One region of the Vibrio rumoiensis genome, then DNA from elsewhere that is predicted to be linked to it. Evidence: riboswitches for the same ligand, from Rfam matches in the RefSeq annotation. Region 1 holds a riboswitch; each other region holds the start of a gene.
The links. Region 1 has a riboswitch for thiamine pyrophosphate ahead of thiB (thiamine ABC transporter substrate binding subunit). Riboswitches for the same ligand answer to the same signal wherever they lie in the genome.
Positions count from the first base shown of each region.

Region 2: linked by a shared signal. The riboswitch ahead of thiD (bifunctional hydroxymethylpyrimidine kinase/phosphomethylpyrimidine kinase) and the one ahead of thiB (thiamine ABC transporter substrate binding subunit) in region 1 are both predicted to bind thiamine pyrophosphate.
Region 3: linked by a shared signal. The riboswitch ahead of thiC (phosphomethylpyrimidine synthase ThiC) and the one ahead of thiB (thiamine ABC transporter substrate binding subunit) in region 1 are both predicted to bind thiamine pyrophosphate.

Region 1 covers NZ_AP018685.1:350,546-352,719, forward strand. Annotated here, with positions in the region: gene mpl (UDP-N-acetylmuramate:L-alanyl-gamma-D-glutamyl-meso-diaminopimelate ligase) at 1-93, shown strand, start outside; gene VRUMOI_RS01670 (flavin prenyltransferase UbiX) at 190-819, shown strand; TPP riboswitch at 929-1,026, shown strand; gene thiB (thiamine ABC transporter substrate binding subunit) at 1,120-2,082, shown strand; gene thiP (thiamine/thiamine pyrophosphate ABC transporter permease ThiP) at 2,141-2,174, shown strand, end outside.
Region 2 covers NZ_AP018686.1:662,786-664,959, forward strand. Annotated here, with positions in the region: gene VRUMOI_RS15450 (DMT family transporter) at 1-310, shown strand, start outside; gene thiD (bifunctional hydroxymethylpyrimidine kinase/phosphomethylpyrimidine kinase) at 372-1,211, opposite strand; TPP riboswitch at 1,271-1,369, opposite strand; gene VRUMOI_RS15460 (cytochrome b/b6 domain-containing protein) at 1,493-2,074, shown strand; gene VRUMOI_RS15465 (sterol desaturase family protein) at 2,114-2,174, shown strand, end outside.
Region 3 covers NZ_AP018685.1:90,909-93,082, forward strand. Annotated here, with positions in the region: gene VRUMOI_RS00450 (voltage-gated chloride channel family protein) at 1-908, shown strand, start outside; TPP riboswitch at 980-1,077, shown strand; gene thiC (phosphomethylpyrimidine synthase ThiC) at 1,195-2,174, shown strand, end outside.

The sequences.
Region 1 (2,174 bases):
CAAGCGCAAACAGGTGATCAGATCTTAGTGATGAGTAACGGTGGCTTTGAAGGGATCCACGCCAAGTTATTACAAGCTTTACAGCAAAAATAGTAAAAAGATCATCATAAGCAAAAAGATCATGGTAGGTATAAAGATCACTATGATCCTTTTGCTTTGAATTTGTCTCTTTTTATTGAGGGAAATATTATGTCTCAATTGGTGGAAAAGAAGATCACGTTGGCGTTTACTGGCGCATCAGGTGCGCCTTATGGGTTGCGTTTGTTAGAGTGTTTGTTAGCCGCAGACTATACCGTTTATTTGCTCATCTCATCGGCTGCCCGTGTCGTGATGGCTACCGAGCATGATTTAAAACTGCCAAGTGGACCGGAAGCTGCGCAAAAAGCGTTGGTTGAACATCTTAATTGTCGCAGTGAGAAATTGGTGGTTTGCGGTAAAGAAGATTGGTTTTCTCCGGTAGCATCAGGATCGGCTGCGCCAAAACAAATGGTGGTCTGTCCGTGCTCTGCGGGGAGTGTGGCTTCGATTGCTCACGGTATGTCGGATAACTTAATTGAACGTGCTGCCGATGTGGTAATGAAAGAGCGTGGGCAGCTTTTGCTGGTGGTACGTGAAACACCATTTTCGACGTTGCATCTAGAAAATATGCACAAGCTTTCGCAAATGGGTGTCACCATTATGCCGGCCGCGCCGGGCTTTTATCATCAGCCGAAAACCATTGAAGATTTAGTCGATTTTATGGTGGCGAGAATTCTTGATCATTTAGGTGTCGAGCAAGGTTTAGTGCCTCGTTGGGGTTATGATCAACGCTCTAGCTAACATTATTGTTATTAATCGCGGAGAACTGCTCGCCTCCTGCTAAGCAACAACTTACAATTTATATGCCCAAGTAACGTCAAGAGACGAGTCCCATAAGATTACTTGGCCATACAACTCATCGGGGTGCTGAATCATGTGATTTGGCTGAGATAACACCCGTGACCTGAACCAGATAATGCTGGCGTAGGAATTGAGTAGGATTTGTTTCCTTTTCTCCTTATTCCCTGTGCCGCTCACTAAATAAGGATTGATCTAGTGAACTTCACATCTAAAGCTATTACTTTTCTTTCGCTCTCTTGTATTGCCGCTTTGTCTTCTTCGGTAATGGCTGATCAAAAGCCTACCTTAACCGTTTATACCTACGATTCTTTTACCTCTGATTGGGGACCCGGTCCTAAAATTAAACAAGCTTTTGAAAGCCAGTGTGGATGCAACTTGAACTTCGTCGCCTTGGATGATGGCGGATCGGTGCTCAGTCGTATTCGTTTAGAGGGTAATAACACTAAGGCGGATGTCGTACTCGGGCTAAATAACAACATTATGGCGCAAGCTCAGCAGACAGGGTTGCTTGCCAAGCATGATGTTGATACCTCTCAAGTGACTATTCCCGGTGGTTGGAATAACCCTTATTTTGTGCCTTTTGATTATGGATATTTCGCGTTTATCTATAACAAAACCAAAATGAACCATCCGCCGAAAAGTTTAAAAGAATTAGTGGAACGTGATGATTTCAATATTATCTATCAAGATCCACGCACCTCGATTACCGGCCAAGGTCTATTACTGTGGGTGAAAGCGGTGTATGGCGATAATGCGGCGCAAGCTTGGCAGAAAATTGCTGACAAAACCGTTACCGTGAGCAAAGGGTGGTCAGATTCTTACCCGATGTTTTTAAAAGGGGAGAGTGACATGGTGTTGTCTTATAGTACCTCTCCGGCTTATCACATTATTGCTGAAAATGATGATCGCTATGCTGCTGCTAATTTTTCAGAAGGCCAATACGCGCAAATAGAATTGGCAGCTAAAGTGGCAAGTACCAAGCATCCTAAGTTGGCCGATGAGTTTATGCACTTTATCTTAACGGATGATTTTCAATCGGTAATGGCAACCGGTAATTGGATGTACCCAGTGACAGACGTTAAATTACCAAAAGGTTATGAGCAATTAACGGTGCCAAACAAGATGTTGTCGTTAGAGCCAGAAGTGGTGGCTAAACAGTTGAAAGGTTGGACGCGAGAATGGCAAATGGCTTTGTCACAATAAAAGCATAATAAGTACATGAATCGATTTTTATTTTTCAAGACGACAACAGGTTGGCAACGTGGTTAATGTTTCTGTTCCTAAGCTCGGTATTG
Region 2 (2,174 bases), on a different replicon from region 1:
AGAGTGGCCAGAGCATGTTTCAGAAACCACCTGGATGTGGCTCGCCCTCAGTACCATTGTCGCCACTAGCTTACGTTATGTGATGCAAACCATGGGGCAAAAACTTACCACCTCAGGCAATGCAGCCATTATTATGATTTTGGAGCCCGTATGGGCGAGTTCATTAAGTGTGGTGTTTTATGGCGATGATATGCCAGCAGGAAAAGTAATTGGTTGTACTCTAATCCTATGGTCGCTCTTTGTTTACAGAGGTGGTGCTAAATTATTAGAAAGACGGCAACAGACGCTACCGCCTAAATCGAGTAAATAACTGCGACTGGTATATACCCAATTATTTTGGTTTGGTGGATGTAAGCAACAACGCTGCAGCATCAAGTGCGAAGAGTATAAAAATGATGAACGGGACCCGCGCCCTTACCTACATTAAGCTCATCGGCATGAGTTAGTGCTCTTGATAAATACTGCTTAGCATGTCCAACAGCTTCAGTGAGCTCAAAACCCTGCGCTAAATAAGACGCGATAGCAGAAGAAAGTGTGCACCCTGTTCCGTGAGTATTTTTGGTGACAATACGTTGGTGTGTATAGACCGCAGTTTGGTTTCTTTGAATAAGCCAATCTCGGCTTTCCTCACCTTTAAAGTGCCCACCTTTTAATAAAATATCTACGTTATGTAATTCTGAATGGGCTTTTAGCTTTTCAATAAACCCCTCAATTTCACGTTCTGACTTTGGTTCCGGCTCGCCAATTAATAAGCCCGCTTCGGGTAAATTTGGCGTTATGAGCCTTACTAATGGAATAAGCTTTTCTTTCAGCGTGTTAATGGCGGATAGTTGAATTAATGGGTCACCACTGGTGGCAACCATAACTGGATCTAACACCACATTCATTAAGTTATAGTGCGCTAACTTTTGGGCAATCACTTCAATCACACTACTATCATTAAGCATCCCTATTTTCACAGCTGCAATATTTATGTCTGAAAAGATGGCATCTAATTGCTGGCCAACAAATTCAGCAGAAACAGGGAAAATAGCATCGACACCTTGGGTATTTTGCGCAGTAAGAGCCGTAATCGCAGAACAAGCAAAACCACCAGTAGCAGAAATCGCTTTAATGTCGGCTTGAATGCCTGCGCCACCGCCAGAATCGGAGCCGGCAATGGTTAAAACATTAGGAATTTGAGGGGGAGATGTGTGGTATTGTTGGGACATAACATACTTCCTTATACGTGTGGAAGTAATATACATGCAGAGATAGAAGAGCGACCTACCACACGTTAATATTAGTTCCCTACGCCAGTGTTAATTGGATCAGGTTCAACGGGTCTCACAATTGTGATCTCAGCCTAATGGCTCCCCGACTAATGAAGCCTAATCTAAAGATTTGCCTCCATAATGTAAAGGCTAAATTAATTCACTTGTATTAAGCAATCATTAAGTTTCATTCGTTATTCTAGTGACTTCTATTTATTTGCCACTGTTAAGGAAACGCTATGGACATCACCTCTCCTTTTTTTCATTACTTAAAACAGCATCAATCAACTGCCATTCGCCACCTACATCTAACCGTGATGATGCTAGTACTCCTGGAAGTGTTACTCAGCAATATTATGCACGTGAATAAACAAGGAGAAATCGGTCAAAGCACGTTAGAGTATTTGGGAACATGGGCACATATCGTAGTCGGTATCAGTCTCGTGTTCTTTGGAAGCCTTTTTATTGTCGTCGCCTTTAAACAACGTGGATTTAAATATTACTTTCCATATCTTTGTAACCAGTGGCAACCGTTAAAATCTGACATTAAATTGCTCACTCAATTGACCTTGCCAGAATCAAAACCCTACGGTATTTCTTCTTGTATTCAAGGGTTGGGACTCGGTGCTTTATGTCTTGTTTATATAACCGGTATCAGTTGGTTTATCAGTTGGAACTTAAACCTCACTCTTGCGCCTAACCTATTACACTGGCATAAAACCTTAACAGGATTGGTTGAGGCTTACTTAGTTGGCCATGGTGTGATGGCAATCGTTCATATTTACAACCCGCTCAAACTAAAACGAGAAGTAATCAACTAACCCATTAACCAGAATAGGACGCATTGAATGGACACATGGCTGCTAGAACATCAAACCCTACTTCGAGCCAGTGTCTTTTTCATGGTCTTTGTTGTCATGG
Region 3 (2,174 bases), 260 kb from region 1:
GTGCAATTTTTGGCACCCCTTTGACTGGTGCAATTTTTGCGTTAGAAGTACTCGCTATAGGCCGTTTAAAGTACGATGCTATAGTTCCTGCTCTCTTTGCTGCCATTGTTGCAGATATGGTCTGTACGGCTCTAGGAGCTCACCATACCCACTATCGAATAGACTTTTTAGAGTCATATCAGTTACTTGACCATGTTGTGAAAGTCGACCCATTGTTATTGCTTAAAATCTTAGTTGCTGGTATTGGATTCGGATTAGCTGGTTATCTTTTTGGTGAGTTAACTCATTCGTTAAAGGACTTCTTTAAACTGACTTTGAAAAATCCATACTTGATAGTGTTTGTTGGCGGCATCCTAGTGATTTTAATTACTAAGCTTATTGGTAATTATGACTATATAGGCTTAGGTGTCTATAGCTATCGCGAGGGTGGGGTGAGTATTGTTTCAGCTTTCCATCAAGGTGGGGCTGAATGGTATAGCTGGTTATTTAAATTAGTATTAACGGCTCTTACTTTATCGGTTGGTTTTAAAGGCGGGGAGGTTACGCCATTATTTTTTATTGGAGCCACGTTAGGTAATACTTTAGCTTGGGCTCTAGGTGCGCCACCTGAATTGTTCGCCGCGTTAGGTTTTATCGCGGTGTTTGCTGCTGCAACCAATACTCCGCTTGCTTGTACTATCATGGGGGTAGAGCTATTTGGTTCAGAGTACATTTTATATTTTGCCGTTGCTTGTTATACCGCATACTATTTTAGTGGTCATACAGGCATTTACTCTTCACAACGAATTGCAGTACCTAAGTTATTTGATTTAAAAGAGACATCTAGATTTGATGGCAAAATTGGTCAATTACGAGAAACACAATCAAGTTTATTTGCATCATTAGTTAATAGATTAAAAAATAAATAATATATGAGCTGTTAGTTATCAACTTTGTGAATAATAAAGGTTGATGATTATAATTTGAGCGAATATACTTTTCCTACTTGTCGGAGTGCCATAAGGCTGAGACCGCTATGCGGGATCCGTTGAACCTGATCAGGCTAATACCTGCGAAGGGAACGAGAGAAGAGTAATCTATTCACATTACCCCTCTATTTGTGTATCTGTTTCTACAGATCCGCTCTTGTGCATCAAAATCCGTCAAGCATTTACCCTTCGGGGCTTCTAACTCATACAGTTAAAGGAAAATGCTATGTCGTCAAGTCGTAAACAAGCCAGAATGGACGCTAAGAATTTTATCGATTCTCTGTCTGTACAACCGTATCCCAATTCTCAAAAAGTTTATATTCAAGGTAGTCGCTCGGATTTACGTGTTCCGATGCGTGAAATTAGCCTTTCTAACAGCTTGGTAGGTGGTACGAAAGATAACCCTATTTTAGAGCCTAATGAACCTATCCAAGTTTATGATACCTCTGGTTTTTATACTGATCCCAACTATCAAATTAACTTATATGAAGGGCTTCCTAAGCTAAGAACCTCTTGGATTGAAGAACGAACGGATACTGACATTCTTGACTCCGTCAGCTCTGCCTTTACGCAACAGCGTTTGGATGATGACACGTTAAATGACCTTAGGTACGGAAACTTACCTCCAATTCGTCGAGCGAAACCTGGTTGTTGTGTAACGCAATTACACTATGCAAGGAAAGGTATCATTACCCCTGAAATGGAGTTTATCGCAATACGTGAAAATATGGGGCGCCAGAAATTTGCTGATGAGCAATTGAATCAGCAGCACCCGGGGCAAAACTTTGGTGCACATTTACCTCAAGAAATTACCCCAGAATTTGTTCGTCGTGAAGTCGCAGAAGGGCGAGCAATCATTCCATCCAACATCAACCATCCAGAATCTGAGCCGATGATTATCGGCCGTAATTTCTTAATTAAAGTGAATGCAAACATTGGAAATTCATCGGTGTCATCCTCTATTGAAGAAGAAGTAGAAAAGCTGGTTTGGTCGACACGTTGGGGAGGCGATACCGTAATGGACCTTTCTACTGGGCGTAATATTCATGAAACTCGTGAGTGGATTCTGCGTAATAGCCCGGTGCCAATTGGTACAGTCCCGATGTATCAGGCATTAGAAAAAGTAAACGGAGTTGCTGAAAATCTTAATTGGGAAGTGATGCGCGATACTTTAATTGAGCAAGCAGAACAAGGCGTAGATTACTT